Regions from separate parts of the Bradyrhizobium sp. YCK136 genome, predicted to be linked through region 2. Evidence: riboswitches for the same ligand, from Rfam matches in the RefSeq annotation. Region 2 holds a riboswitch; each other region holds the start of a gene.
What was found. Region 2 has a riboswitch for cobalamin ahead of metE (5-methyltetrahydropteroyltriglutamate--homocysteine S-methyltransferase). Riboswitches for the same ligand answer to the same signal wherever they lie in the genome.

Region 1 (10,053 bases), 4.9 Mb from region 2:
GCAACACCCGCTCGGCCGCGGCGCTGGAGCTGTGGCGGCCGCATCTCGCCGGCGCGATCGTCGCGATCGGCAACGCGCCGACCGCGCTGTTTCATCTCCTCAACATGCTGGAGGACCGCGACTGCCCGCGGCCGGCGGCGATCATCGGTTGTCCGGTCGGCTTCGTCGGCGCGGCTGAATCCAAGGCCGCGCTGATGGCCGATCCGCCGGTGCCGGCGTTGACGGTCGAGGGCCGCCTTGGCGGTTCCGCGATCACCGTTGCGGCCGTGAATGCGCTGGCGAGCCGGAGCGAATAGTCATGGGACGCATCATCTGCTGCGGTCTCGGCCCGGGTGATCCTGACATGATGAGCGTGCGCGCCGATCGTACCGTGCGCGGCGCACAGCACGTGGCCTATTTCCGCAAGAAGGGCAGGCCGGGTCAGGCGCGCCGCATCGTCGAGGGCATGCTCGCCGGCGATGTGACCGAATATCCCATGGAATACCCTGTTACGACCGAGATCGCTTTCGACAGCGCGGAATACGTCCAGTTGCTCGCCGGCTTCTACGACGAATGGGCCGAGCGCCTGGCGCGGCTGGCGCGCGCGGTCGACGTGGTCGTGCTCTGCGAGGGCGACCCCTATTTCTACGGCTCTTTCATGCATCTGCACACGCGCTTGCAGGGACGCGTCGAGATCGAGGTGATCGCGGGCATTCCCGGCATGGTCGGCTGCTGGAATGCCGTCGGCCAGCCGATCGCGCTCGGCGACGACGTGACGACGGTGCTGATGGGCACGCTCGCGGAGGACGAGCTCGAGCGCCGCATGCGGGACTCCGATGCGCTGGTCGTCATGAAGACCGGCCGCAATCTTGCGAAAGTGCGCCGCGCGCTTGCCGCCGCCGGAAGGCTGGACGATGCCTGGCTGGTCGAGCGCGGCACCATGCCGGGCGAGCGCGTCGCGCGGCTCGCCGAGATCGATGCCGCCAACTGTCCCTATTTTGCGATCGTGCTCGTGCACGGCAAGGGCCGGCATCTGGACGCCGCCGAATGACGGGCACGCTGACCATCGCGGGCCTCGGCCCGGGCAGTGACGCGCTGGTGACGCCCGAGGTCTCCGCCGCGCTGGGCTCCGCCACCGATATTCTGGGCTATGCGCCCTATGTCGCGCGCGTGCCGCCGCGACCGGGGCTCACGCTGCATCCATCCGACAACCGCGAGGAGCTCGCGCGAGCGAGCGAGGCGCTGCGCCTGGCCGCCGAAGGCGGGCAGGTCGTCGTCGTCTCCTCCGGCGATCCTGGCGTCTTCGCGATGGCATCGGCCGTGTTCGAGGCGCTCGAGCAGGCGCCGCAATATCGCGAGCTCCCGATCCGCGTGCTGCCCGGCATCACTGCGATGCTGGCGGCGGCCGCGCGTGCCGGCGCGCCGCTCGGCCATGATTTCTGCGCGATCAATCTCTCCGACAATCTCAAGCCATGGGCGCTGATCGAGAAGCGCCTGCGGCTGGCCGCGGAAGCGGATTTCGCGATCGCTCTGTACAATCCGCGTTCGGCGAGCCGGCCGGAAGGATTTGGCCGCGCGCTGGCCGTGCTGAAGGACGCCGGCTGCGGCGAGCGGCTCGTGATCTTCGCGCGCGCGATCAGCGCATCCGACGAGACGATCGAGACCGTCACGCTCAACGCGGCGCGGCCCGAGATGGCCGACATGCGAACGCTGGTGATCGTCGGCAACTCGCAGACGCGCCGTGTCGGCCGCTGGATCTATGCGCCGAGGCAGGTGCGATGACCAAGCCACTGCATGATCTCGGCCACGCTCTCGACCCGCTGGCGCTCGGGCAACTCCGGCCGCGCGATCATGATCACGGGCAGGCCGAGCGTGCGGGCCGCGTCGATCTTGGCGCGCGCGCCATCGCCGCCGGAATTGCGGGCGACGATCCATATGACGCCGCGCGTACGCAGCATCTCCAGCTCGCCATCAAGCGTGAACGGTCCGCGCGACACGATCACGTCAGCCGGGAAGGGCAGCGGCGCTTCGGGCGGATCGACGAAGCGCAGTGTGTAGGCGTGCTGCGGTTTATTCCCGAACGGCGCGATGTGCTGGCGGCCGATGGCGAGGAACACGTTTGCCGGCGACTCGGGCAGAGCGGCGACCGCTGCATCGACGTCGCCGACCTCGATCCAGTTGTCACCGGGTGTTTTAGCCCAGGGGGTGCGTTCGAGCGCGATCAACGGCGTGCCGGTTTCCGCGCATGCCGCGACGGCGTTGCGGCTCATCTCGGCAGCGAAAGGATGCGTCGCGTCGATCACATGCGTGATGCCTTCACGGCGAATGTAATCGGCGAGCCCGCACACGCCGCCGAAGCCGCCGACGCGGGTCGGCAGCGGCTGGTCGGCAGGCGCACGGGTGCGGCCGCCATAGGAATAGACGGCATCCATGCTGGCGTGCGCGATCTCCGCGGCAAGCTGACTCGCATCGCTCGTTCCGCCCAGAATGAGGGCGCGTGTCATGGCTGATCCCTGGCTGACCATCATCGGTATCGGCGAAGATGGCCTTGCCGGGCTGTCGGACGCAAGCCGAAAGGCGCTGCGTGAGGCCGAAACCATCTTCGGTGGTGAGCGTCATCTCGCGCTTGCCGGTGTGACCGGGCGCGGCCATCCGTGGCCGGTGCCGTTCGATGCGGAGGCCGTGCTCAGCCGCCGCGGCCGGCCGACCGCGGTGCTGGCCTCCGGCGATCCGTTCTGGCACGGCGCCGGCGCAAGCCTTGCCGAGAAGCTTGAGGCGGGTGAGTGGGTCGCACATTCTGCGCCGTCGACATTCTTGCTCGCCGCTGCGCGGCTCGGCTGGCGTCTTGAATCCGTCGTCTGCCTCGGTCTCCACGCCGCGCCCTTCGAGCGCCTCGTGCCACACCTTGCGCCTGGCGCGCGCATCATTTGCCTCGTGCGTGACGGCAAGGCCGCAGGCGACCTTGCAAAGTGGCTGAGCGAGCGCGGATGGGGCGCCTCGGCATTCTGGACTCTCGCCGCGCTCGGCGGGCCACGCGAAAGCATTGCGGAACATCGTGCCGATGGTTTTACTGGCGATCTCGCCGGAAACCTGGTCGCGGTGGCCGTGGAGGCGAAGGGAGCTCAGGGCATTCCTCGCAGCTCGGGACTTCCCGACGATCTCTTCGCTCATGACGGCCAGATCACCAAGCGGCCGGTGCGTGCGCTCGCGATTTCTGCGCTGGCACCACGCCCGGGCGAACGGTTGTGGGATATCGGCGCCGGATCGGGTTCGATCTCGGTCGAGTGGGCGCTTTGCGGCGGGACGGCGACGGCAATCGAGATGCGCGAAGATCGCGCCGCGAATATCCGCAGCAATGCGGCGGCGTTCGGATTGGCGCATCGGATCGCTGTTGTCACGGGCCGTGCGCCAGAGGCTCTCGCCGGGCTGGACGCGCCGGATGCGGTCTTCTTCGGCGGCGGTCTCGATAGCGCGATGTTCGATGCCATCTGGTCGCGCATCGGGGCAGGCACACGGCTCGTTGCGCATGCGGTGACGCTGGAGACGGAAGCGCTGCTTGGCGAACTGCACCAGCGCCACGGCGGCGAGTTGATGCGGGTCGAGATCGCCCATGCCGGCCCGCTCGGCCGCTACCGATCCTGGGAAGCGGCGCGTCCCGTGGTGCAGTGGAGTGCGGTCCGATGAAGGTCGCCGGGCTCGGATTCAGGCAGGATGTCACGCTGGCCTCGTTGCGTGAGGCGCTGCTGGCGGCGGGCGGCGCTGAAGACCTTGCGGCGGTGGCGACCGTCAGCGACAAGGCCGATGTAGAAGCGCTGCAGCAGCTCGCGCGCGAATGCGGTGTGCCGATCAGGGCGGTGTCGCCCGAGGTGCTGGCCGGCATCGACACGCCGACGCAGTCCAGGCTCATCGCGGAAAAGTTCGGGACCGGATCGGTCGCCGAAGCCGCGGCGCTCGCCGCGGCCGGCCCTCGCGCCCGATTGATTGCGACCCGGGTGATTTCGCAGGACCGTACCGCGACGGCCGCGATCGCGGAAGGAGACGGTGCATGACGGTGCATTTCATCGGCGCCGGGCCGGGTGCTCCCGATCTGCTGACGTTGCGCGGACGCGACCTGATCGCCGCCTGTCCGGTCTGCCTCTATGCTGGCTCGCTGGTGCCTGAGGGCGTGCTGGCGCATTGCCCGCCGGGCGCGCACATCGTCAACACCGCGCCGTTGTCGCTTGACGAGATCATCGCGGAGATCGCCGCCGCGCATGCGGACGGCAAGGACATCGCGCGGCTGCATTCCGGCGATCTCTCGATCTGGTCGGCGATGGGCGAGCAGCTCCGCCGTCTCCGTGCGCTTGACATTCCCTTCACCGTGACGCCCGGCGTTCCGTCTTTCTCGGCCGCCGCCGCGGCACTCGAGGTGGAGCTGACTTTGCCGGGGCTCGCTCAGACCGTGGTGCTGACGCGCACGCCGGGCCGCGCCAGTGCGATGCCCGAAGGGGAGAAGCTCGCCGCCTTCGCTGCGACCGGTGCGACACTCGCCATCCATCTGTCGATCCATCTGCTCGACCAGGTGATTGCGGAGCTGCTGCCTCACTACGGCGCGGATTGCCCGGTCGCCATCGTCTGGCGCGCGAGCTGGCCGGACCAGTGCATCGTCCGCGCCACGCTTGCGACGCTCGATGCCGCCGTCGGCGCCGAGATGGAACGCACCGCGCTCATTCTCGTCGGCAAGACGCTTGGCGCCGCGGATTTCGACGAGAGCCGCCTCTATGCCGCCGACTACGACCGCCGCTATCGGCCGGTCGGCGCCGAGCCGCGCTTTCCGGAGGCCTCCTGATGCCGGCAGGGCTCGTCATCTCCGCGCCTGCCTCCGGTGTCGGCAAGACGACGCTGACGCTGGCGCTCGCGCGCGCCTGGCGCAATCGCGGACTGAGCGTGCAGTGTTTCAAGAGCGGGCCCGACTATATCGACCCCGCCTTCCATGCCGCTGCGACGGGCCGCGCTTCCGTCAACGTCGATAGCTGGGCGATGGATCGCGGGGGAATCGCGCATCTCGTCGGCCGCGGCGCCGACGCCGATGTCGTGCTTGCCGAGGGCTCGATGGGTCTGTTCGACGGCGTCGCCGCGCGTGGCGTCTCCGGCACAGGCGCCACCGCCGACATTGCGGAGATGCTGGGTTGGCCGGTGCTGCTGGTGATAGATCCCTCGGGACAGGCGCAGACGGCGGCGGCGATCGCTGCGGGCCTTCGCGACTACCGCCCGGGCGTGCGCCTTGCCGGCGTCGTGCTCAATCGCGTCGCCAGCCCGCGCCATGAAGACCTCGTACGGCGCGCGCTTGACGACGCCGGTATCGCCGTGTTCGGCGCGCTGCCGCGCCATGCCGAGATCAGCCTGCCGAAGCGGCATCTCGGCCTGGTGCAGGCCGAGGAGCAGGCGGAGATCGGAAAACTAATCGACGAGGCCGCGCGTTTCGTCGCCGAGCATGTCGATCTCGATGCGGTGCTGCAATCGGCTGCCGCCTGGGCGCCGCAACCCGCTGCGAACGGTCTGAACGTGACGCCGCCCGGGCAGCGCATTGCGCTTGCCCGCGATGCGGCATTCTCCTTCGTCTATCCGCATATGCTGGAAGCCTGGCGCGCGGCGGGTGCCGACATCTCGACCTTCTCGCCGCTTGCCGATGAGGCGCCCGACGCAAGCGCCGATGTCTGCTGGCTGCCCGGCGGCTATCCCGAGCTTCATGCCGGGAAGATCGCGGCCAACGCGCGCTTTCGCAGCGGCTTGCGCGCCTTCGCCGAGACACGACCGGTGCATGGTGAATGCGGAGGCTATATGGTGCTCGGAACCGCTTTGACCGACGCCGACGGTGTCCGCCATGAGATGGCGGGCCTGCTCGGCCTGGAGACGAGCTTTGCCAAACGCCGCATGCATCTGGGCTATCGTCTCGCCGAACTCGCCGCACCGATGCCGGGACATAGCCCCGGCGCGCGCCTGCGCGGCCACGAATTCCACTATTCGACGATTGCCGCCCAGCCCGACACGCCGCTCGCGGTCGTGCACGACGCGACCGGTGCGGTCATCGCAGAAACCGGTTCGCGCCGAGGCAATGCCACCGGCACGTTCTTCCATCTGATCGCGGAGGACCGGTGAGCGGTTTTGTCTCCTTCATCTCCGCCGGTCCCGGCGACCCCGAGCTTCTCACGCTTAAGGGTGCCGCGCGGCTGCGCGAGGCCGATGTCGTGCTTTATGACGACCTCGCGTCCGGCGCGATTCTCGATCTCGCCCGTCCCGGCGCCAATCTCGTTGCGGTCGGGAAACGGGCCGGGCGGCCCTCGACCAAGCAGCATCACGTCAACCGCCTGCTGGTCGATTATGCCGCGACCGGCGCGCGCGTGGTGCGGTTGAAGTCGGGCGACGCCGGCATCTTCGGACGGCTCGAGGAGGAGCTCGAAACGCTGCGCGAGGCCGGCATCGGCTACGAGATCGTTCCCGGCGTCACCTCGGCCTGCGTGGCCGCTGCGCAAGCCGGCATCCCCCTGACCCGGCGCCACACCTCGCGTCGCGTGCAGTTCGTGACCGGAGCCGACGTCACCGGCGAGCTGCCGCAAAACCTGAACTGGGCGGCGCTGGCCGATCCGGAGGCGACCACCGTGGTCTATATGGGCCGCCGCACCTTTCCGGCGCTTGCCGCAAAATTGATCGCTCACGGCCTCGCGCCGACCACCCCGGCGCTGTTCGCCGAATCCCTCGGCCGCCCCGACGAGCGGCTGGTCCGCACCACGATTGCCGAGCTTGCCGAGCAGCTTGCGCGGGGCGGGGCTGCCTCGACGGCCGCCGTGATCCTGTTTGGCGCACTGGCGGGAGAATACCCGTCATGACGGCCACCGCCGCCGTTCGGCCCTTGACGCAGGCTGCGCGAAAGGGGCACACAGGACAAGCATGGTGCTCGAGGTGGCGCAAAGCGCCGGAGCATAATCGGGAATGGGGATGGGCGGACCCAGTTGCGGCGCCCAAAACCCCAGCCGCCCCCGCGACTGTAAGCGGTGAGGGGCTCCGAACCGCCACTGGGCCGCAAGGTCCGGGAAGGCCGGAGAACCCCAGTGAACCGCGAGCCAGGAGACCGGCCGTGCATGTTTTGAGGCCAAGGCCGTCGGGTGTGACGGCAGGAAAGGACTGAGCCATGCATATCGAACCCGGGATCGTGACGGGCGCCAAGCTCGTGTTGAGTTACGCAACCGGCATCGCCGCAGGCGGCGTTGCGCTGAAGCTTGCGGTCGAGACCGTGCGCGAGCAGGGCGTCACGTCGTTCGCGGCGCGGACACTCGCCACCACGGGCCTCGTGTTCACCTTCTTCGAGATCCTGCCGCACTTCCCGGTCGGCGTGTCCGAGGTGCACTTCATCCTCGGCTCGACCTTGTTCCTGCTGTTCGGTGCTGCGCCCGCGGCCTTCGGCCTCGCGCTCGGCCTGCTGTTCCAGGGCGTCTTCTTCGAGCCGGCCGACCTGCCGCAATACGGCATGAACGTCACCACGCTGCTGGTGCCGCTGTTCGCGATCCAGGCGATCGCCACGCGGATCATTGCCCGCAACACCGCCTATGTCGATCTCAGGTATCGCCAGGCGCTGGCGCTTTCGACGACCTATCAGGCCGGCGTCATCGGCTGGGTGGCGTTCTGGGCGCTCTATGGCTCCGGTTTTGCCATGACCAACCTCGTCAACATTGCGACCTTCGCGGCCTCCTATGCGCTCGTCATCGTGATCGAGCCGCTGGCCGATCTCGCCGTGCTGGCGCTGGCGAAGTCGCTGCGCGGCGTCACCGCGCCCGGCCTCGTCACCCCGCGCCTGCACAACGCGGCCTAAGAGACAAGCGAAAGGGCGGCCGTCATGGCCGCCCTTCGCGAACATGATGCTCACTCTCTCCCTGATAGGCATCGGTTGCGGCGATCCCGAGCAGCTCACGCACGCCGCGACCCGCGCCATCAACGCGGCCGATCTCGTCCTGATCCCGCGCAAGGGGAGCGCAAAGTCCGATCTCGCCGATCTCAGGCGGACGATCTGCGCGGATGCGCTGACCAGCGACAACACGCGTATCGCCGAGTTCGATCTTCCCGTGCGCGACGCAGGCGAGGCGGACTACCGCAAGGGCGTCGACGATTGGCACGATGCGGTCGCCGCGAAATGGTCGCAGACCATCACGAGCCATCTCGAAGGGGATGGCAGGGTCGCGCTGCTAATCTGGGGCGATCCGTCGCTCTACGATTCCTCGCTGCGCATTGCGGGCCGGCTCGATCCCTTGCCGGAGATCGAGGTCATCCCCGGCATCACGTCGATCCAGGCGTTGTGCGCGGCGCATGCGCTGCCGCTCAACGACATCGGCGAGCCCTTTCTGGTCACGACAGGCCGCCGCTTGCGTGAAGGCGGCTGGCCGGTAAGCGCAGACACCGTGGTCGTGATGCTCGATGGCGGCACGGCGTTTCAGTCGCTCGATCCGGTCGGGCTCCAGATCTGGTGGGGCGCCTATCTCGGCATGCCCGATCAGATCATCATGTCCGGCGCGCTGGCCGAGGTGGGCCCGCGCATCGCCGCGCTGCGGCAGGAGGCGCGCGAGCGGCACGGCTGGATCATGGACTGCTACATCCTCAAGCGCAGGCCGTAAGCGAGGCAGCATGCTCCCCGAATGGGTCTACTATAAGTGCCCCGAGATCTCCGCGGTCCATCGCGACGCGGCGATCGTGCGGCAGGCGCAACTGACGAAGCCGACCGGCGCGCTCGGCCGGCTCGAGCAGCTCGCGATCGAGCTCGCGGGCCTGCAAGCGACCGAGCAGCCACGCGCGGCACGCGTGCCGATCATCATCTTCGCGGGCGACCACGGCATCGTTGCGCAAGGCGTGTCGGCCTATCCGCAAGCCGTGACCATCGCGATGATGGCGAACTTCGCCTCGGGCGGCGCCGCGATCTCGGTGCTGGCGCGTGAGTTGGGTTCGCACCTGGAAGTCGTTGACGCCGGCACACTGGCGCAAGACGAGATGATAGGCATCGTCACCGACAAGCCGCGCAGCGGCACGCGCGATTTCAGCGTCGAGGCTGCGCTCACGCCTGCAGAGCTGGCCTTCGCCTTCGAGGCCGGCGAGCGTGCGGTTGCGCGCGCGGCAGCCGGCCAGCCCGATCTTCTGATCTTCGGCGAGATGGGTATCGGCAACACCACGACCTCGGCGGCGATCGCGGCGAGTCTGCTCGGCGTGAGCGCCGAAGAAATCGCGGGCAGCGGCACCGGCGTCGATGCCGCCGGCCGTGCGCACAAGGCGCGCGTGATCGATGCCGCGGTTGCGCGCCATGGCGTTGCGGCTGCGGCGCCCGAAAAAATCCTGTGCGCCGTCGGCGGCCTCGAGATCGCGGCCATTTGCGGTGCGATCATCGCGGCCGCGCAACGCCGCATTCCCGTATTGATCGACGGCTTCATCGTGTCGGTCGCGGCGCTGGCCGCCGTGCGCCTCAATCCGTCATGCCAGCCTTTCCTGCTGCCGTCGCATCAATCGGCGGAGCAGGGGCATCGGCTGGTGCTTCGCGCCCTGAACGTGCAGCCGTTGATCAGCCTCGATCTGAGGCTCGGGGAGGGATCTGGCGCCGCCATCGCGCTGCCGCTGGTGCGATCGGCCTGTGCGCTTCACAACGGCATGGCGACCTTCGCGCAGGCCAATGTGCCGGATCGCCCGGCCTGATCCGGCTCACACCACGCGCTGATTGACCGACACGACGCGCCAGCCGGTCGCGAGCCGGTCGATCCTGGTGAGCGACAGCGGATCGATCACGAAGCGCAGGGCAGCTTGCGGCGCAAGATCCAGCGCGATGCACAGTGCGGCGCGGATCGTGCCGGAATGCACGACGAGCGTTGCTGGCCCGGCGCCGATCCGTGACAGGCCCAGGCGGACGCGCGCGACCTGATCCTCGAAGCTTTCGCCGCCCGGTGGTCTCAGGTGCGCAGGGTCGCTCCAGAATTGCGCGTAGACTTCGCCGCCCATTGCGGCGAGTTCGTCATGCCGCCGGCCGGTCCAGTCGCCGAAATCCTGTTCGCTGAAGTTGCCCATCAG
Region 2 (10,053 bases):
ACGCTAAATGAAGGCATGCCCCTCTCTTCGTGTGGTTTGCTTATCCACTATTCTGCCATTCGCGCGGGGAGTATTTGATTTGCCTCAAGGAGCATCCCAAGAGGTCTGTCCGATCCTCCGAAGATAGGCCGAAAGTCCGCCGTGAACTTTACGAGCTGTCCGCGATAGTCTTGTGAACGACTGCCGCAAGTGCAGGCTTATCGCGGGCTGATTTCTGCCATGCGCCGGCGGGCTACGCGCGCAAGCGATCGCTGGGCAATGACGCCGAGAACCCCGAACTTGCATCGGCGGTCCACCTGAAGACGCGATTGCAGAAGCCGATCATTACACTTGTCCTAGCCCACGTTTCGATAAGCCCGGTCCAGGACTTCAGCGCCAGAGCAAGGTCAGGATCAGCGCCGGCAAGGCTACCAAATGAAAGGCGAAGCATCAATGACCATCGGCGTGCACGGAGCAATGGCGAAAATGTTGTCTTAGCCATGGGCGTGAGTTGCGCCTCAAATCAAGGCGCTGGTCTGTTGCAGAGAACGCGAGGCGCTCGCTGAAGCGCGAGTTCGGAGCATGTCGACAGGCGTCTGCGGCTGGTAGCGGTCACGAGCCACCGATCCCGGACGCGCACAACTTTTTGACAAGCATCAATGCTGCAGCGGCTGCCTCTGATAGAAGTGGTCTTCTAGTAAGGTCAGACGCACGGCAGACAGAAATGCTTGACGCCCATGATGCTTTCATACCCGGGTACCCGCGGCCGTTCCTAGGACTGCTGCCAGACGCAGCCGCAGCCGCGCGGCGAGCCAATGACCGGCCACATGATAAATTGCGCCGACTTGCGATGGCATCTACTTTATCGGCCTGCGGGACGGCCCTGCTATGCGCTCAGAGCGAAGCTACGCCCATCTAAATGCGCGCGTGAGGAAGGCCACCCACACACAACCAACACGATGACGCCGGAGGACAAGGAGATGTGTCTCACCAACAAAGGACGTGACATGACAGACGGCCGGACCATTTACCCTGCCCGGGCCGGATTACTGGAGCTGCAGTCCAGTAAAACTGGTGCAGCACATCTACAAATATCAATGGCCGAGGCCTTGAGCTGATCCAAATCAATTCGACCAAAGCTCAGATGTCGTTTCCTGGCGCAGATCCAAATATTTCAGTTCGCGAGCGGATCATGTTCCGTCACAACAGCGCAAAGCCGATATCCCTCCGCCGCGGCTGACGCGATCGAGACGCGGGTCGTCCGAACGATATCGGCTTCGGCCTGTCCGCGCAGAACCCAAGCGATGTGCGCAGTGTTAACAAGGTATCTGAATTTGTCACCCCGCAGCTATGAACACCGGCCAGGATCTAATGATCTGACATGGGAGCAGCTTGGAAAGGCGCCGCCCTTCGATCAGGATCTGGAGATTGCCGTGATCGAGGGTAATTCAATTCACCGGGTGGTCTTTCCTTGCCGCCGGATCCTCGGCGGATGGATCAACGCGAATACCGGAGAGCAAATCGCGGTGCGGCCGACGCATTGGCGTATGTGGCCCGGATAGCGCCGTTATCCCAAATGGATTGGTGTGAGTTGGGGTACGGACTGCCTTCGCCGTCCTCTCTTCTGAAACTATCTCGTGGATCGAATGAGGGAGCCTGACGGCATCTCCGAGCGGACCGAATCCGCGCCGAGTGCCTTGCGGTGTCCGTCAAGCATTAGTTTTCTCATTGCTGTCGCGGCCGTTGCCAACGTGCCCATGAGCGACAAATCTCGGCGTAAATTTCCAAATCTCAACCTATACGGCCGCGTACCACGGCATGATTAGCTGCAATACACTTCTGCTTATATGGGTCGCAGATTTTCGGCGAATGTTGTCGCCGTGATCGAGCAGCCGGCAATTCTACCCCGACCAACGAAACTAGCGCAACGCGTCACCGTCTTTTCTCCGAGACCGTACCTTCCCCGGTCCACGAAGTGGACCGGGCATCATGTCGGCGGCAATGGTAGCCTCGATATTGTGGAAAGCGCAAATCACCACAACCGAATTAGCCTGTCTTATTCGTAAGAGGCGCCCGAGAGGCTGGCGAGCGTGGTGTAAAGCGCTGATACGGCGTAGGATTCGGTTGTGAAGCCAACCCCATCACCTCCAACCGCGAACGCCACGCCCGCCATGACCGACGATACGATTCCGCCCTTCTCGTTTCCAGCCATTCACGCCAAGAAAGTCACAGCTGCCTTCGATGGTGGGCGCCTAACCTCGAACGGGGGCGTGATGCTTCTGGCGATGGCCGAGCGGCGTCTCGGCTTGGCCGACAATCTGGCCCGGGTGTTCCCGGATCGGCGCGATCCGACGCGGGTCGTGCACAGCCTGGTCGATATGTTCCGCGCGCGCATGTTCGCGATCTGCTGCGGCTACGAGGACGCCGACGACCTCGATCATCTGCGGTCCGATCCGGCATTCAAGCTGGCCTGCGGTCGCCTACCGGACACGGGCCGGGATCTGTGTTCCCAGCCGACGCTGTCGCGGCTGGAGAATGCTCCGCGCCTGCGCGACGTGATCCGACTGACCTACATTTTGGTCGACGCATGGATGGATAGCTACCCCCACGAGCCGGCATCCGTCACGCTCGACATCGATGATACCTGCGACGTCGTCCACGGCCATCAGCAGCTCTCGCTGTTCAACGCTCATTATGACGAACGCTGCTTTCTGCCGATCCACGTCTACGACACGGAGAAGAGCCGGCCCGTGGCCGTCGTGCTGCGGCCCGGCAAGACGCCGGGCGGCGTCGAGGTGCGTGCCCATCTGCGCCGCCTGGTACGGCATATCCGCACGCGATGGCACAACACGCGAATTACGTTCCGTGGCGACGGGCACTATGCCCGGCCGGAGGCCATGGCGTGGTGCGAGACCAACGGCATCGACTACATCTTCGGTCTGTCCGGCACCAAGCCTCTCGCCAGAAAAGTCGACGAGGTCGCCGACGACATCCGCACCCGACGCGCCATCGAGAACCTGCCGGTTCTGCGTGGCTATACCGAGACCCGCCACAAGGCAAAGTCCTGGGATCGCGAACGGCGCACCGTCGCCCGTATTGAGGCGACGATGCTCGGCCTCGACATCCGTTTCGTCGTCACCAGCCTCGATGTCGGCTCGGCCGAGTGGATCTACGACAGCCTGTATTGCGCGCGCGGCCAAGCAGAGAATCTGATCAAGCTGCATAAGACACAGCTCGCCTCCGACCGCACCAGCTGCCGTTCGGCGCTCGCCAACCAGGTCCGTCTCGTGCTCCATACGGCCGCTTATTGGCTGATGCTGACCGTGCGCGACGCCATTCCCAAAGCCCGGGAATTGGCCACTGCCGAGTTCGCGACGCTGCGTCTTCGTCTCTTGAAACTCGCTGCCCGTGTGGTCGAGACCACGAGCCGCATTCGCCTTGCGTTTGCCGCGGCATGTCCCGAAGCCGACCTGATCCGCGGCTTGCCCGGCGCGCTGCTCCCGCTCGGTCCGTAACCGACCGGGCCTGCGCCCGCTCACCCGCCCCACTCCTCCATCGCCTACAAAACAGCTTGATGTAGAACCCGGTGAGAAAAGGCCGGACGGTCACCCACGCCAGCCGCCAGCCCCCGTCAGACGTCAAGAACGACCGTGCTCTCGTGAATAGATCGGGTTAGCTTTGTTGAGAACAGACCGGAGCTCGGGATCAACCGATTTGCGGATCGGATGCTGCGCGCAGTTCGCGCGCGGCAGCGACCATGTTGGTGAGCGCCGGCCGAACCTCCTCCCATTTGCGCGTTTTTAGGCCGCAGTCCGGATTGACCCAAAGCTGCGAATCCTGCAAACGCGTCCGAGCTAGCACCATCAGCTCCTTCATTTCGCCCGTCTCGGGGACGCGTGGAGAGTGAATGTCGTACACGCCCGGTCCGATTTGATTTGGATATTCGTACTTCCTGAACGCATCCAGTAGCTCCATTTTCGATCGCGACGTCTCGATTGAAATGACATCCGCATCCATTGCAGCGATCGCACCGATGATGTCGTTAAACTCTGAGTAGCACATATGTGTATGGATTTGCGTTTGATCGGTAACGCCCGATGAGCAGAGGCGGAAGCAATCTCCGGCCCAATCGAGATATGCCTTCCAGTCCGACCGGCGCAATGGCAATCCTTCGCGGAGTGCAGCTTCGTCGATCTGTATTATGGCTGCACCGGCATTCTCGAGATCGCGGACTTCATCGCGCATCGCGAGCGCAAGCTGACGGCAGACCTCGCTTCTAGGAATATCATCGCGAACAAACGACCAGTTCAGGATCGTCACCGGTCCGGTCAACATCGCCTTCATCGGCTTACCAGTTAGTGATTGCGCGTAGCGCCACCATTCCACGGTGATCGGCTTCGGCCGCACTACATCGCCAAACAGGATCGGGGGCCTAACGCAGCGCGAACCATAGGACTGAACCCATCCGTTCCTTGTAAATGCGAAGCCGGCGAGTTGCTCGCTGAAGTACTGCACCATGTCATTACGCTCGAATTCGCCATGCACGAGGACGTCAAGACCGATGTCCTCCTGCCAACGTACGGCGCGGGCTATCTCCTCTTTGAGGAACCTGTCGTATTGCTCCTCGCTCATCGCACCTCGCGCATGCGCCGCGCGAGCATTTCGCACCGCTGTGGTCTGCGGAAACGATCCTATCGTCGTGGTAGGAAAAGCCGGCAGTCCAAAGCGTTCCCTTTGGATCTCGGAACGACGGGCAAACGGGGTGGCGCGCTGGCGCATCGTCTGATCGATCGCCCTCATTCGGACAGCGACGTTGGCATTATGGATCTTCGGCGAGGTCCGGCGGGCAGTCGCGGCGCATTCCGACTCGGCAAGAGCTAGCCCAACATTCTGGTCGCCTGCGAGTACCCGCGCCAGGATCGCAAGCTCACGCATCTTCTGAACCGAGAAAGCAAGCCAGCTCTTGACGTCGGACGCGAGCCCGGTCTCGAGTTCAACATCGACCGGCACGTGAAGCAGCGAGCAGGACGGAGCGAGCTGTACACGGTGCCTGCCAAGCTTCGCAATCGAGGGCTTCAGCCGCTGACGGAGCGACGGCAAGTTCGACCGCCACACATTGCGGCCGTCGATGACACCGAGCGACATGACGAGATCACTTCGGCCGTCAGCAATGATCTGATCCAATAGTTCTGGCGCTCGAACCAAATCGACGTGCAGACCGGAAATTGGCAGGCTCAAGGCAGTATCCAGATTGTCGCCTAGGGCGCCGAAATAGCTCGCAAGCATGATCTTGATAGCGGGTCCCTCCTTTGCGAACCGGTTATAGGCGTGCAGCAACGATTGTCGCGCCGCCTCATCCAGATCAAGGACCAGGCAGGGCTCATCAAACTGAACCCAACTTGCCCCTCGTTTGGCTAATTCATGCAGAAGTTCGATATAGACAGGTATCAGATCATCGAGGAGAGAGAGGGGCTGGAACGCGCTATCGGTACTCTTGCCGAGCTTTAAAAATGTGACCGGCCCGATCAGGACAGGGCGGGTCTGAAAGCCAAGAGCCCTGGCTTCCTCATACTCTTCGACGGGTTTGCGAGAGCACAGTCTGAACGCCTGTCCCCGGTAAAACTCGGGAACCATGTAGTGGTAGTTGGTATCGAACCACTTGGTCATTTCCTGCGCGGGCACGCCAGATCCCCGCGTACTCTGGTCGCAACTCGCATCCTGATCGCCGCATTGCGATCCGCGGGCCATGGCGAAGTACGTCTGGAGCGAAACGGATTCTCCGTTCGAGGCGTAGATCTCCGGGATGGCGCCAACCATGACACTTGTATCAAGCACCTGATCATACAGCGAGAAGTCGTTTGACGGAATGATCGTGACGCCGAGCGATTTCTGACGAGCCCAATTCGCTGCGCGTAGGCCGGATGCGTCTTCGTGCAACTGCTGTTCACTAATCTTTCCAGACCAGTAGCTTTCTAGAGCGAGCTTGAGCTCACGCCTTGGGCCGATGCGTGGCGTTCCGAGCGTAGCAACTGGGAGAGAGAGAGGAGACATCGCGTTAACCCCTGTTGGGGACAAAGGCCATGGCGGACGCAGGCAGGAGAAGTCGCGCGTGCGACGGCTGCTTGGCGTACCACCGAGACACCCCGCCCGTGGACCAATATATTGTCGGGGCCGGTCTCCTGGCTTGCTGGTCATCGCTGCTGTCCGGCCTTCCCGAAGCCGTGCAGGCTTCAGTGACATCGTTGGACAGCGGCTCGCCACTTACAGTTGCGGGGGCAGCGCCGGCATTTGCACCGGCTTCCCTCTTAGCTCCGGATCAATGGGAACCGGAGAACCTCGACGACTTGGATTATCGGCACGAGAACTCTTCCGTCAACCTCTCAGATTATGTGCAAGCTAATCTGCGACATCTGCTAGCCGAATGACCGTGCATCTCTGTGACTTACCACCATCCAGAAACATTCTCTAATCAGAGATGTCATAATCAGACATATCCTTCTCAGATACCGGGATAGCATCCGGAGCTGCCTTGAGGCGGAGCCGCACGCCAGATCGATGAAAGGGACAGAAGCAGCCTTCCGGCGGGAGTACCGACGTTTCTATCAGAATGCTTTCGATGCGGCTTTGCGATTTCCAGAGGTTCGCCCAGCACCTCGGCTAGCCAGCTATTCTCTCAACTAAAGGATCTGCAGCGAATAGGCCAAGGCACGTGGCGGAATTTAGCAACATACGAGGCGAGGGGTTGATTTGCGTGCCACCCAGACTTCAAAGCCGGGATCAAGCCGGCTTGGTGCCGCTGGCAATCATGCAGCTCGAACGCCGGCGGCACGATAGCGAACCACACAGCTCAATAGCGGCAAACGCACTTCCGTCCATCAGGCATCCGGCATCGAGGCGTTCAACTCTTCTGCTAAATATCCGGTGCGGGACAAGGATGCACAAGCTGCGGCGGATACACTGAATAGGAACATCGAAAACGTGCAAAGGTCGGAAAGTCGACAAGAGCGACACAAACTCTGTGAAAATTTCCGCCTATTGCCTGGCACGAAGAATGCAGACCCTCGGCATGCCCAGTCTCCTCCTGCTGGGCAGGTCCAGCTCAGCCAATTGACGCAGTCGCTGTCGGGGAAGTTAGCTGCGCATGACATACAGGGAGCGCCTGATCGCGCGGGACAGCCAGCGGGTGCCACGTCGCATCCCCGTAAACTTCTTGCGATGGCTCATAGCAGGTTCGAGGTTGCCTGCTTTACAAGATGTTTGGATGAAACGCGATAGGCCGAGGGTTATGAAGAGAATGTCTGGAAGACCCGCGCTATGGCTTTGCTTGGTCGGATTCTTAATCTGCCTCGCCTGGCCGGCTGCCATGAGCAATAATATTCGGGCCAGCGACAGCCCCCTTGTCGAACGATTGAAGTCAACTTGGCGAGCGCAAGATGGTGAGACGATAGAACAAATTATCTCCAATGTCTCGAAGGTGGCACAGTTCGTGCCTCAAATGTGGGGCGTTGTTGAACTTGGCCAAAACGACTTTATTTTCGTTTCGTGGACCAGACACCGGGACAACAAATCGGACGAACAGTACGTTATCACTTGGAAGATCGCCCTCGACGGCACGTTTGAACTTGCGTCGACTTATGCGAAGCCGATGGAATTGGGCTGGCGCGCCCTGGCGCTCTCCCTGATCGCCAGTGAAGTCGCAGATGGCGAAAGGGACGCAAATCTTCGCTTTCTGCATGATCCGGCCAACTTCAACTTCGTGGCCACCCCGCAAGGCCGGCTCGGCGATCTTCTGCGGCAGGGCCGCTGCACTATCATTGAACCAGTTGGAGTGGACTACTTACCGAAGCGGAATGGCAAACCGGCCGAGACGGGTGACGTGTGGCGCGTTCAGCTCTTGGTGAATTGTAGTATCCAAGGACCACGTTATTTTGCACACAACGGGGTCATCACTTTCGAAAAGAGAGAAGGACAGGATTGGGAGCCACAATCCTCCTTTGCCAAGCGCATCGCGAAATTTGCCCCTGGCTCCTGGTTCCAACGCACCGAGCCAAATGAAGAGGAATACTTAGGAGAGCGAAGGCCCGAGTAAACTGCCGCAGAGCAACATCGCGCCGCAGTTCCTCCATGGCCCAGTGCCTCGGACCGACTGCAAGACATACGCGCTCGGCACTTGCTTTGTTTTAGCCCGATCTGTTCACGAGAGCACGGTCGTTCTTGACGTCTGACGGGGGCTGGCGGCTGGCGTGGGTGACCGTCCGGCCTTTTCTCACCGGGTTCTACATCAAGCTGTTTTGTAGGCGATGGAGGAGTGGGGCGAACGGGGGGCGGACGCCCCGCCGGTCAAGGACTGAGCGGCAGCAGCGCGCCGGGCAAGCCGCGGATCAGGTCGGCTTCGGGACATGCCGCGGCGAACGCAAGGCGAATGCGGCTCGTGGTCTCGACCACACGGGCAGCGATTTTCAGAAGACGAAGACGCAGCGTCGCGAACTCGGCAGTGGCCAATTCCCGGGCTTTGGGAATGGCGTCGCGCACGGTCAGCATCAGCCAATAAGCGGCCGTATGGAGCACGAGACGGACCTGGTTGGCGAGCGCCGAACGGCAGCTGGTGCGGTCGGAGGCGAGCTGTGTCTTATGCAGCTTGATCAGATTCTCGGCTTGGCCGCGCGCGCAATACAGGCTGTCGTAGATCCACTCGGCCGAGCCGACATCGAGGCTGGTGACGACGAAACGGATGTCGAGGCCGAGCATCGTCGCCTCAATACGGGCGACGGTGCGCCGTTCGCGATCCCAGGACTTTGCCTTGTGGCGGGTCTCGGTATAGCCACGCAGAACCGGCAGGTTCTCGATGGCGCGTCGGGTGCGGATGTCGTCGGCGACCTCGTCGACTTTTCTGGCGAGAGGCTTGGTGCCGGACAGACCGAAGATGTAGTCGATGCCGTTGGTCTCGCACCACGCCATGGCCTCCGGCCGGGCATAGTGCCCGTCGCCACGGAACGTAATTTGCGTGTTGTGCCACCGCGTCCGGATATGCCGTACCAGGCGGCGCAGATGGGCACGCACCTCGACGCCGCCCGGCGTCTTGCCGGGCCGCAGCACGACGGCCACGGGCCGGCTCTTCTCCGTGTCGTAGACGTGGATCGGCAGAAAGCAGCGTTCATCATAATGAGCGTTGAACAGCGAGAGCTGCTGATGGCCGTGGACGACGTCGCAGGTATCATCGATGTCGAGCGTGACGGATGCCGGCTCGTGGGGTAGCTATCCATCCATGCGTCGACCAAAATGTAGGTCAGCCGGATCACGTCGCGCAGGCGCGGAGCATTCTCCAGCCGCGACAGCGTCGGCTGGGAACACAGATCGCGGCCCGTGTCCGGCAGCCGTCCGCAGGCCAGCTTGAATGCCGGATCGGACCGCAGATGATCGAGGTCGTCGGCGTCCTCGTAGCCGCAGCAGATCGCGAACATGCGCGCGCGGAACATATCGACAAGGCTGTGCACGACCCGCGTCGGATCGCGCCGATCCGGGAACACCCGGGCCAGATTGTCGGCCAAGCCGAGACGCCGCTCGGCCATCGCCAGAAGCATCACGCCCCCGTTCGAGGTTAGGCGCCCACCATCGAAGGCAGCTGTGACTTTCTTGGCGTGAATGGCTGGAAACGAGAAGGGCGGAATCGTATCGTCGGTCATGGCGGGCGTGGCGTTCGCGGTTGGAGGTGATGGGGTTGGCTTCACAACCGAATCCTACGCCGTATCAGCGCTTTACACCACGCTCGCCAGCCTCTCGGGCGCCTCTTACGAATAAGACAGGTTAGCTTCCGCAACGGTCCGGGTGCCTTTCTCGCAGCAGTCCGGCCCGTCGCAAGAAGGTCGGCCGCGCGATTGCGTTTGTTCCGCCTAGTGTCAGCGGCGCGCACGAGCTTGCGAGATGTGGTTTTCCCGCCTTCACTCCAGCCGGTGTGAGGACACCACTGTGCGTGAGTATAGCAACGTCGAAGGCACCAGGAACTGGGTGTGAGACGAAACCGGCGAGGAAGTTACCGGGAGACGTTCACCGGTAGCGACCCGGCATACCGCTGAG
Region 3 (10,053 bases), 3.9 Mb from region 2:
AAATACGGATGGAAGGCGGGAACTCTTGCAACGGGGAATAGAATAGGCCCTTTAACCTTTGTTAACGAATAAGGCTCCGGCGACGGTTGCGCACGGTCCAGGGCGCCGTGAAGGGCCAGATTGCGCGTATTCCCGGGCTGAAATCCGGTGTATTGAGTTCCCTGACCCGTCCTTTCAGCCTTTGCCCCGCACCTATGCCGATTTTCAACCAGTCGATCCGACGCAAGATCGTCGGCATCGCCCTCGGATTGATCGTCCTGATGCTGGTCACCTCGATCCTGTCGATGGTGATGTCGAGCCAGGTCGGCGTCCTCCTGGACGAGCTGACCAACCGCTACATCCCGGCCTATGGCGATCTGGCGCGCGCCAATATCCGCTCGCTGGAGCGGTCGGTGGCGCTGCGGCGCATGGTCATGATGAAGATGCAGGCGTCCTCGGACGAGGAGGCCTATGCGGCGCGCCTGCGCGAGTTCGAGGAAGCGGACCGCAAGATCGAGGAGGAGGCCGAGGGCGCACGCAAGCTCATCAACGCGATCATCGACGACCCGAGGACGCCGTCCGACAATGCCGCGCTGGCGCGGATCGAGATCCGCATCGAGACTGCCGTCACCGAGCTGCGCCGCGACCTGAACGAGGACCACGCAAAGCTGCTCAAGCAGGTCGACGCCAAGCAGATGGCAGAAGCCCGCGGCACGCTGGAACATATCGACGCCATCCGCGACCAGTTCAATCGGAAGTTCGATGCGATCCGCGCCGACATGCTGACACAGGTCTTCGCTTCGACATCGCAGGTGATGAGCCACCAGCGCCAGGCCATCATCGTGTCGGGCATCGTGACCCTGCTCGCCGCGATCGTCGGATTTGCCTTCGCTCTGCTGGTGTCCGGCGGCATCACGCGGCCGGTGCGGTTGTTGCTGGCCGGCACCCGCGAGGTCGAGGCCGGGCGGTTCGACAAGACCATCGCCGTCTCGACCCAGGACGAGATCGGCGAGCTCGCGGCCGCCTTCAACCGCATGATCGAGCAGTTGCGCCACAACGAGCGCATCCGCGAGACGTTTGGCCGCTACATCGATCCCAAGGTGGTGCAGGGCCTGATCGAACGGCCCGAGGTCGCCATCGACGGCCAGCGCCGGGTGATGACCATCATGTTCTGCGACATGAGCGGCTTCACCTCGATGAGTGAGGGCATGACCCCGCGCGGCCTCGTCAAGGTGATGAACCACTATTTTACGGTGATGTCGGCCCCGATCAGGAGCAATCGCGGCGTCATCGACAAATATATCGGCGATGCCATCATGGCCTATTGGGGCCCGCCCTTCATCGAGGAGGATGAGCCGGCACTCCTTGCCGGCTGTGCCGCCATCGACATGGCCGACCAGGTGCCCGCGCTGCAGAAGCAATTGCCCGATCTGCTCGGCATCCGCGCCATGCCCGTGCCCTGCGACCTGCGCATCGGCATCGCCACCGGCGAGGTCCTCACCGGCAGCATCGGCTCCGAGCTGATGATGAGCTTCACCGTGATGGGCGATGCCGTGAACCTCGCTTCGCGGCTCGAGGCCGTCAACAAGGTCTACGGCACCCGTATCCTGATCTCGCAGGCGACGGCGGATGCGGTCGGTGAGCGCCTCGAATTGCGCGAGATCGATCGTCTCGCGGTCGCCGGCCAGAGCGCGCCCCAGGCGATCTTCGAGGTGATGGCGAGGGCCGGCGTGCTCACCGCCGCGCAGGACAGCTTGCGCACGCACTATGCCGAAGGTCTTGCCGCCTATCGCGCCCGCCGCTTCGACGAGGCCCGCGCCGCCTTCAACGCGGCGCTCGAAGCCGTCCCCGGCGACGGTCCCTCGCGCGCGCTGCTCGCCCGCATCGCGCAGTTCGAGGTCAATCCGCCGGACGAGAGGTGGGACGGTGCCTGGCGGCTGGAGCAGAAGTAAGCCGCCGCGGGAAAAATTGTTTCTACTCGATAACGATGTTCGCCGTGACCTATTTCCCAGGCTTAGGTTGATCGTCCTTGAGGCGTTTGATGGGGACACGCCGATGACAGAACTTGAGGACAGGCTGGAACGGTTCGAGACGCTCACGGCCGAATGCGAGCTGATCGCCAAGCTCGCCACCGACAGCACCAAGCGCGAATTCTATCTCAAGCTCGCCGAGCACTATTATCAGCTTGCGCGCGAGACGCGGGCTGCGGTCGCGACCAGCGCTGCGGCCTGAAGGCGGCTGCAATCCGTTCTTAACATTTGGCACGCATCCTTTGACGGGAGCGAGCGTCGCGATTCGCGATGGCTCGCAGTGGGAATGCCGGGACTCGCTGCAATGCAGCGTGTCTCGCTGATGTTGCTTTGCCGGTGCTTTTTCGGGGCAATCCCATGCGTCTGCTTGCGGTCCTCATCCTCGCGCTCATGACAGCGGCCTGCAACCAGGAACAGGACATCACCGGCTCGACCGCAGCCTGCCCGGTGCGGAACTACAGCTCCTACAACCCCCGCGACATGAACCAGTGCGTGGCCGCCTGCAAGGCGTGCGACCATGGCAACACGGTCACCTGCACCACGTCCTGCACGCTCAAGGGCGCGCACTGATCGGCCAGCGGTTTGCAAAAGCCTGAGGGCCGGATCGCCGGGCCCCTTGGGCATTGAGGGGTTGACGGTGTCGGGGCACCGGAACGATTCACCTGACATAATCATTGGTAGGAGCAGGCAGGACGCGGAGTCGGATGGAATGGGTATGCTCGATCCCGGCCGGTTTCTGGTGTCGTGCTCGCAGTGCGACGCGTGGCCGATGGCGGCCAACGTCAAACGCTCGAGCTGGTCGACGTCCCCGAGCGAGGTCCGCTTCGTGTGTCCGCGCTGTCGCCGCGAGGAGACCGCGATCATCTCCGCCTCGGGCGAATTGACGCCGATCCGGCGCATCGACATCCCGCCGCGCGACGTCACGGTGGCCTGGGCTCAGGCACAGCGCCAGAGAGGGCGGGCGTAGGCGGCCGCTCTATTGCGCGATCCCGTGTCGGAACCCGGGCGATCGTCGGACGTTTCCGCCCCAACATCACGTATCGAGGCCAGGCGAATGATCAGCGCGCATTTCGACACCCGTACACGGATCAACATGAAGCTGGCGCTGGATCGGATTTGCCGCAATCGGCCCAGGGGCGAGGATCATGGGTTCCGCAGGTCGGTCGCCGAGAACATCGTCCGCTGCGCGCTCGCGGGCCGAACCGGCATCGGCCAGCTTGTCGATGCCGGAGAGCGGGCGGTGGTCACGACGCGCGCGGTGCGGAAGCCTGACTGATTGTGTTTGCCTCGCGTTTGCAGCTCATCGTTCAACCGGTCGATTGACTCTCCGTACGGCCGCCTCGTAGATTGATCGGTGACGGTTCTCCGCACGGAGATCAAAAGGGAACGTGGTGCGAGATTGTCCCAACGCCGGGATTGTCCCAACGCCACGGCTGCCCCCGCAACTGTAAGCGGTGAATCTTTCGTCATATGCCACTGGGAATCTCGGTCCTGGGAAGGCGACGTAAGGTAACGACCCGCGAGCCAGGAGACCTGCCGTCAGCCGTGGTCACACGCGAAGATGTCGGTCGGGGAGTACAGGCATTAGCTTCACCGGAGCAATCGATTGCTCCGCCGTAAAGCCTCGTTCGCTGTGACGTGCCACTGACGTCATGCCGAGGTTACAACTGTGTCCCGTATTGTCTCTGCCGCCAGGCGCCTTCGCGCCGGTATCGTTGCTGCCGTTTTCCTCCATGCGATCGATCTCCCCGCAGCTTTCGCGCAGCAAGCCGCCGCCGAGCAGCTGCCGCCGGTCGAAGTGACCAGGCCCGACGATCAGAACCGCACGCGCGCCAGGGCGATCGGCGACGGCGACACGACGAGGCGGCGAGCCCCGAGTGGAGCGCCGGCAGGCAATGGCGCCGGCTCGTCCGGCTCCGGCGGCGAGGCGGTCGCCAGCAACGGAGGCATCGTCGGGGCCGCCACGACCGTCATCACGGCCGCGGATATCGCACATGCGCCCTCGCAGACGCTTGCCGAGATCATCGCGACGCAAGTCCCGGGTGCCCAGATCACGACGCTCTATGGCGGCCAGATCGGCGCGAAGACCAGCGTCGACCTGCGCGGCTTCGGCGCGTTTGCCACTGCCAATTCGCTGGTGCTGATCAACGGGCGGCGGCTGAACGACATCGACATCGCGCAGGTGGACCTCTCCACTGTCCCGCTCAATTCCATTGAGCGTATCGAGATCACGCGCGGCAATGCCGGCGCGGTGCTCTATGGGGACAATGCGGTCGGCGGCGTGATCAACATCGTCACCAGGAACGGCGTCGGCGGGCCGCCCGTTGCCGCGCGCATCGAGGCCGGCTTCGGCTCGTTCGACACCAGGCTTGGCAATGTCTCGACGTCGCTCAATTCCGGTCCGTGGTCGACCTCGTTCTACGGCAATGCCGTCAAGACAGACGGCTACCGCGACAACAATCGCCTTGTCCAGGAGAATGGCGTCGGCAACCTGAACTACACGACATCAGACCTGACTGCTTTCGTCACCGTTACCGGCGACAATCAGGAGCTGCGATTGCCGGGCGGCCGCACCGTCGATCCGTCCATCGGCGTCGACGAGCTCGCGACCAACCGACGGGGCACCAGCACACCCTTCAACTACGCCAACCAGCAGGGCTTCAGCGCGACAGCCGGCTTCACGAAGACCCTGGCCAACGGCATCGATCTGATCGTGGACGGCGGCGTGCGCGACAAGAAGCAGCAGGGCGCGTTCTTCTCCGGCCCGGCGCCGGTTCCCGCGTTGTTCACGTCCACCTATGTCGATGCCGATCTGACGACATGGTCGATCACGCCGCGGCTCAGCGTGAAGGGCTTGCTGCTGGGGATGCCGTCGCAACTGCTGACCGGCCTCGATTATTACGATGCGAGCTTTCAGCAGAACCGCGGCGCCGGCCAGGGGCTCGCGCCCTGGCACAATTACGATCTCAGGCAGCAGACGGTTGCGGGCTATTTTCAGCACGCATTGGGTGTGGCGCCGGCGACTGACGTCTCCTATGGCGTGCGGGCAGAGCGTCAGTCTCTCGGCGCGAGACAATTTTGACGTCGCCGCTCCGTTCAACACCGACATCGGCGCGCTCCCGCTCAGGAGCGACGAGACCCAATACGCGCTGCACCTCGGGGTCGAGCATCGCCTCAATGACATCGTCTCGCTGTTCGGCCGCGCTGCGCGCGCATTCCGCACGCCGGATGTCGATGAGCGTGTGTCGTCGGGCCCTTCATTCGACCCCTTCTTCAATCCGCTGCCGCAGACCTTCCGGCTCAAGACCCAGACCTCGCAGGATGTCGAGGGCGGGCTGCGCATCAAGGGAGGCGGGCTGCAATTGCAGAGCAGCCTCTATCTGATGGACCTCGCCAACGAGATCCACTTCAGTCCGATCCTGTTCTACAACACCAACCTCGATCCGACCCGCCGTTACGGCTCGGAGACCAGTCTGTCCTATCGCGTCAACGACTCTCTGCTCCTGCGCTCCGGCATGGCCTATACAAGGGCCGTGTTTCGCGAGGGCGTCTGGGCCGGCAACGACGTGCCGCTGGTGTCGCGCTACACCGCGAGTGCAGGCGTCACTTGGAACATCTGGCAGAACTATGTGGTGCTCGACGCCACCGCGCGCTTCTGGAGCGAGCGGCGCATGGACAATGACCAGGCGGGAACACAGCGGCCGATCCCAGCCAATGGCACGATCGACCTCAAGCTCAGCGGTCAGTACGAGCGCTACTTCTGGTCTTTGAGCGTCAACAACGTGCTGAACGCGCTCTACTACGACTATGCGATCGCAAGCACCTTCACGGACGGCCGCTTCAGTGCCTATCCGCTGCCGGGCCGCACCTATCTGCTCAAGGCCGGCGCCAAATTCTGATCAAGGCTCTGATCGCGACGGGGGCTGTCATAGGCTCCCGAATGGACTAGAATTCGAAAAGAAGGAGATTACTCATGGCTCTCAGCACCCTGCCGCCTCACGCCGACCGTTTCCGGCTCCATCCGGTCGCGCCGCGCCTTGCATCGATGTTCTGCTTTGCGCTGCTGGCGGTGTCATGCGCGCTCGCAAGTCTTGCGCTCGCCTGCGCAACGCCCTTTGCGGCCTTCGCGGTCGTCGCGGCCGCGATGTTGCCGCTGCGGCCGGCACTGCTCGTCGTCAGCGGCGCGTGGCTCGTGAACCAGAGCATCGGCTTCGGCGTGCTGCACTATCCCGTTGCCGGCAGCACGATCGCCTGGGGCTTTGTCATTGGCGCTGCTGCACTCGTCGCGACCGCGGCCTCGTCCGCCGCGCTCCGTGCGCTGGCGCATGGCCGCACGCCCCTGATGCTGGCGATCACATTCGTCCTCGCCTACGCGGCCTATGAGCTCGTGCTGCTCGCTGCGACGCCGGTCCTCGGCGGAGAGGGCGCCTTCACCGCGGCCATCGTGGCGCGGATTGGACTGACCGGCGCCGTCTGGCTCGCCGGCCTCGTCGCCGCCTGCGAGATCGTCCGCCTGGTCGATCCGTTCGGGCGCAGGGGCGCGATGTCGGCCTGAGCGGCCCTCTGAAAGCCCCGGATGGGAGCGCAGTGAAATCCGGGCTACGAGATCTTGCGTTGCCCGACGGGCAAAACACCCCCGCGGTCGGTCAATCCGCTTGCGCAAAAATATTCCACTTTGCCGAAATTCGGAAATGGCGTACGTCTCGCCCATCCCGGCTCATCCTTGAGGGGCGATCTTGTGTCGTCACGTTTCGCGAGCCGGGCTTGCGGTGGACGCGGCAGCGTCGGGCGCGAGAGTTAAGGGCAGGGCGGATTGCTCTCCGTGAGCCCAGGACTTCGTGCTGGATGAGCGACGCTGTCAGGTTCGTCTCGCCTGTAAGTTTCCGGCTCCGTCGACAGGGCTGGGAAAACTGCGGCGAAATGGCGGGCCGTGCGTACGGCAAAACCGTGTGGTCCTTTCCGCAAGGCCTTTTTCCGGCCTCTTGAAGGCGGTGAAAGTACCTGAAACTAAAGGCATATTTCGGTTGTTGCCCGGCTAACGAACGAGCCGACCGAACCTGCCGGGCCCTATTAGGCCCTAGTACCCATTTTTCTTGGAACGTGAGTCGTGATTCAAGGTCGGGATGATACCCGAAGCAAGAGAAGTCCACCTTTCGAGGAAAGATCGCAAGGTGCTTGAGGCGTGCTGTCGCTCACCGGTGACGTTGCAGCGCGATTTGAAGCGGGCGCGGATAGTTCTGTTGGCGGCGGATGGGCGCAGCACCCGGTCGATCGCCAAGGAAGTTGGGGTCCAGCCGCGGATTGTCAGCCTTTGGCGGCATCGCTATGCCGACCATGGCCTTGAAGGGCTGCAAGACAAGCCGCGGCCTGGCAAGCAGCCGATCTATACGAAGACGACCGACAAGCGGATTCTGAAGCTGCTGGATAAGCCGCCACCGCAAGGGTTTGCGCGCTGGACCGGCCCCCTGCTGGCCGAGGCGCTGGGCGATGTCGATGTCCAATATGTCTGGCGGTTCCTGCGCAGCCACAAGATTGACCTGGTGGCTCGCAAGTCCTGGTGCGAGAGCAACGACCCGAACTTTACGGCCAAAGCCGCCGATGTTGTCGGCCTCTATGTCGCGCCGCCGGCGAAGGCCATTGTGCTGTGCGTGGACGAGAAGCCCTCGATCCAGGCTTTGGAGCGAGCGCAGGGTTATCTGAAGTTGCCCAATGGCCGCGCCTTGACCGGCCAAAGCCACGATTACAAGCGGCATGGCACCACAACATTGTTTGCGGCGCTCGAAGTCGCCACCGGAAAGATCATCGCGACCCATTCAAAACGCCGGCGCCGCGTCGAGTTTCTCGATTTCATGAACAGCGTCACCGCGGCTTTTCCGAACCGCAAGCTTCACGTCATCCTCGACAACCTCAACACCCATAAAAAGAACGAGGACTGGCTCAAGGCCCACCCCAACGTGCAATTTCATTTCACGCCGACAAGTGCGTCATGGCTCAATCAGGTCGAAGTATGGTTTTCCATCTTGCAGGGGCAGTCGCTCAGCGGCACCTCCTTCACGAGCCTCAAGCAGCTTCAGGAACACATCGATGCCTACGTCAACGCATACAACGACAGAGCCGAGCCCTTCGTCTGGACCAAGAAAAAGGTCCGTCAACGCCGTTTCAAAGGCCGCCGTATCACTCAGCTCTGATTCCGGGTACTAGTTTCACACCTGTCCGCTGGCGCGGCCCTGCTGTTGCGGCGCGCTGTGCGGCCTTCCTGCGGGCTCGACGCTGTCGCCTGCCGGTCGCGATCTAATGGATGCGGTCAGCGATGATGCCGAGCATAACAACTACGGCTGCGAGCAGCCACATCACCCCTCTGATATCCTGCCGCGTATGTCGGATGTAGTCGTCGGTGCCGCCAGTGTCCTTGCGCTGCTCTCTGTTCGCGAGGAAGACCACTACGACTATCATGCCAATGCCGATCAGCGTGAACATGGTACTTCCTTCACTTGAGCCTGCCCGTCCAGGCGGCGAGCATCGAGCAGAGCCTTGCAGCGATGAGCAATAGACGGATGCGGTTATCCCCCGCCTTCGGGCCGTTCGGCGCGGCGGCTTCGGCCGGTTAGCTTGAAGCGGGCAACGCTCGTTGCTGCCCGCCCCAATCGCTTACTTGAAAACGCCGTTTGGCCAAATGGAGCCAACGAGGACGGCTAAGGCGATGAACAACTCGGATAGAGCATGCACCGAGGCGGGTTCGAGCGCGTGCATCGCGTTCACCCTTCATCAATGGATGATTGTTTTGCGATGCATGTTGGACGAGACATGCCCAGTGCGCTTGCGAGACACCGATTGCGACCGAAAACGCGCAAGCTCCTGAATGATAGCGCCTGAACCCCTAAAACTTCACTAAATCCGCGACGCCCGGCGATGTTTCGCGCAATTCGGTAGCGCGCGGTGAAGTGACCAGCCGCACGCCAAGCAGCGCGAGCGGCGAGATGTCGGCACGATGCTCGACCGGGGAGCAGACGTTGCTGCGCAGCCACACCAGTGCCGCCTCATCGCGCTCAACCCCCAGCAGATCGCCCTGCACCTCGGCTTCGCGCTGTTGCCGCGTTTCATGCGACAGCGCCGCCTCGTCATCGGCTTCGGTGTCTATTTCCGCAGCAAGCCGTTTGATGATGGCCTCGGAATGCAGCCACACGAGCAGAAGGGTCGCTGCGTCTATTTCTGCGAATGCAAGCGATGGCGCACCGGTGTTGTAGACCTGCGACTGCAAGCGCTGCATCGGCCCGACGATCTTGCGATCGTGCTCGATCAGGTCCGAGACATCCGGCGCGCCCTGCATCGCCGAGGGCCGCCGTGGGCCGGACAAACCCCAATCATCAGCACGGGTTCACAATCGTGCGCGCGCGCCTTCCTTTGCCCCGCCCCCGACGCGGATCGAATTCGTCAACCGCGTTCTGCCAAGCGATGATCTCGTCCTCAAACCAGACGCGCCGGTTCGGGCTGATGTAGGTTGATTTGGGGAAGCGGCCGGACTTCTCCATGCGGTAAAGCGTGGTGCGCCCGACCGGGATGATCTCCAAAACCTGCTTTTCGTTGAGCATGCGTCGAGGACCGAATCTTGTGGGTTCTTCCTCCTCCAATTGGGCTCCGTGTCGATTTCCTGCTACCATCCGAATCTCAGGTGTTCCCGCGGCATCGCGCCACTGCCTCGTCATGACAATGTCTGCGCTCACACGGAACCAAATGGAGCAACGGGCATTCGGGTGGAAGATTTAACTAGCCGAAATTGCACCCCTCAACCCAATGCCTCATGGTTCGGACTGGCCGACAGCAACAAGGATCACGGATGATCCAGAGCAAGCACGCGCTTATCTAGCGACTGTGCTGAAGGCATTCGGCCCAGTCGGGGCGATAGTCGATTACGTGGGGCCGGATTGGGGAACTGTGTCCGAACCTGATCTATTTGAGCGCCCGACACGCACCGACGAGGTGGCTCGCCACGTTGAGCACAAGCTCCGGGCGGCCGGGCGCCTATACTGGAGAGTGTCGCGGTTCC

Region 1: linked by a shared signal. The riboswitch ahead of ACFLEY_RS30015 (energy-coupling factor ABC transporter permease) and the one ahead of metE (5-methyltetrahydropteroyltriglutamate--homocysteine S-methyltransferase) in region 2 are both predicted to bind cobalamin.
Region 3: linked by a shared signal. The riboswitch ahead of ACFLEY_RS25390 (TonB-dependent receptor) and the one ahead of metE (5-methyltetrahydropteroyltriglutamate--homocysteine S-methyltransferase) in region 2 are both predicted to bind cobalamin.

Annotation. Positions count from the first base shown of each region.
Region 1 is NZ_CP172424.1:6,181,077-6,191,129, reverse strand. Features, by position in the region: gene ACFLEY_RS30060 (precorrin-8X methylmutase) at 1-296, shown strand, start outside; gene ACFLEY_RS30055 (precorrin-2 C(20)-methyltransferase) at 299-1,030, shown strand; gene cobJ (precorrin-3B C(17)-methyltransferase) at 1,027-1,761, shown strand; gene ACFLEY_RS30045 (cobalt-precorrin-6A reductase) at 1,737-2,483, opposite strand; gene cbiE (precorrin-6y C5,15-methyltransferase (decarboxylating) subunit CbiE) at 2,482-3,663, shown strand; gene ACFLEY_RS30035 (cobalamin biosynthesis protein) at 3,660-4,028, shown strand; gene cobM (precorrin-4 C(11)-methyltransferase) at 4,025-4,807, shown strand; gene ACFLEY_RS30025 (cobyrinate a,c-diamide synthase) at 4,807-6,117, shown strand; gene cobA (uroporphyrinogen-III C-methyltransferase) at 6,114-6,845, shown strand; cobalamin riboswitch at 6,900-7,111, shown strand; gene ACFLEY_RS30015 (energy-coupling factor ABC transporter permease) at 7,148-7,825, shown strand; gene cobF (precorrin-6A synthase (deacetylating)) at 7,872-8,621, shown strand; gene cobT (nicotinate-nucleotide--dimethylbenzimidazole phosphoribosyltransferase) at 8,632-9,684, shown strand; gene ACFLEY_RS30000 (histidine phosphatase family protein) at 9,691-10,053, opposite strand, start outside.
Region 2 is NZ_CP172424.1:1,292,420-1,302,472, reverse strand. Features, by position in the region: gene ACFLEY_RS06120 (IS1380-like element ISBdi2 family transposase) at 2,151-3,494, shown strand; gene metE (5-methyltetrahydropteroyltriglutamate--homocysteine S-methyltransferase) at 3,685-6,030, opposite strand; cobalamin riboswitch at 6,131-6,333, opposite strand; gene ACFLEY_RS06110 (nodulate formation efficiency C protein) at 7,343-8,068, shown strand; partial or broken gene ACFLEY_RS06105 (IS1380-like element ISBdi2 family transposase) at 8,320-9,662, opposite strand.
Region 3 is NZ_CP172424.1:5,170,005-5,180,057, reverse strand. Features, by position in the region: gene ACFLEY_RS25415 (adenylate/guanylate cyclase domain-containing protein) at 195-1,931, shown strand; gene ACFLEY_RS25410 (hypothetical protein) at 2,035-2,211, shown strand; gene ACFLEY_RS25405 (hypothetical protein) at 2,367-2,579, shown strand; gene ACFLEY_RS25400 (hypothetical protein) at 2,719-2,976, shown strand; gene ACFLEY_RS25395 (hypothetical protein) at 3,064-3,285, shown strand; cobalamin riboswitch at 3,351-3,565, shown strand; partial or broken gene ACFLEY_RS25390 (TonB-dependent receptor) at 3,679-5,908, shown strand; gene ACFLEY_RS25385 (hypothetical protein) at 5,983-6,564, shown strand; gene ACFLEY_RS25380 (IS630-like element ISRj1 family transposase) at 7,133-8,197, shown strand; gene ACFLEY_RS25375 (hypothetical protein) at 8,301-8,486, opposite strand; gene ACFLEY_RS25370 (hypothetical protein) at 8,887-9,336, opposite strand; gene ACFLEY_RS25365 (AlpA family transcriptional regulator) at 9,374-9,598, opposite strand.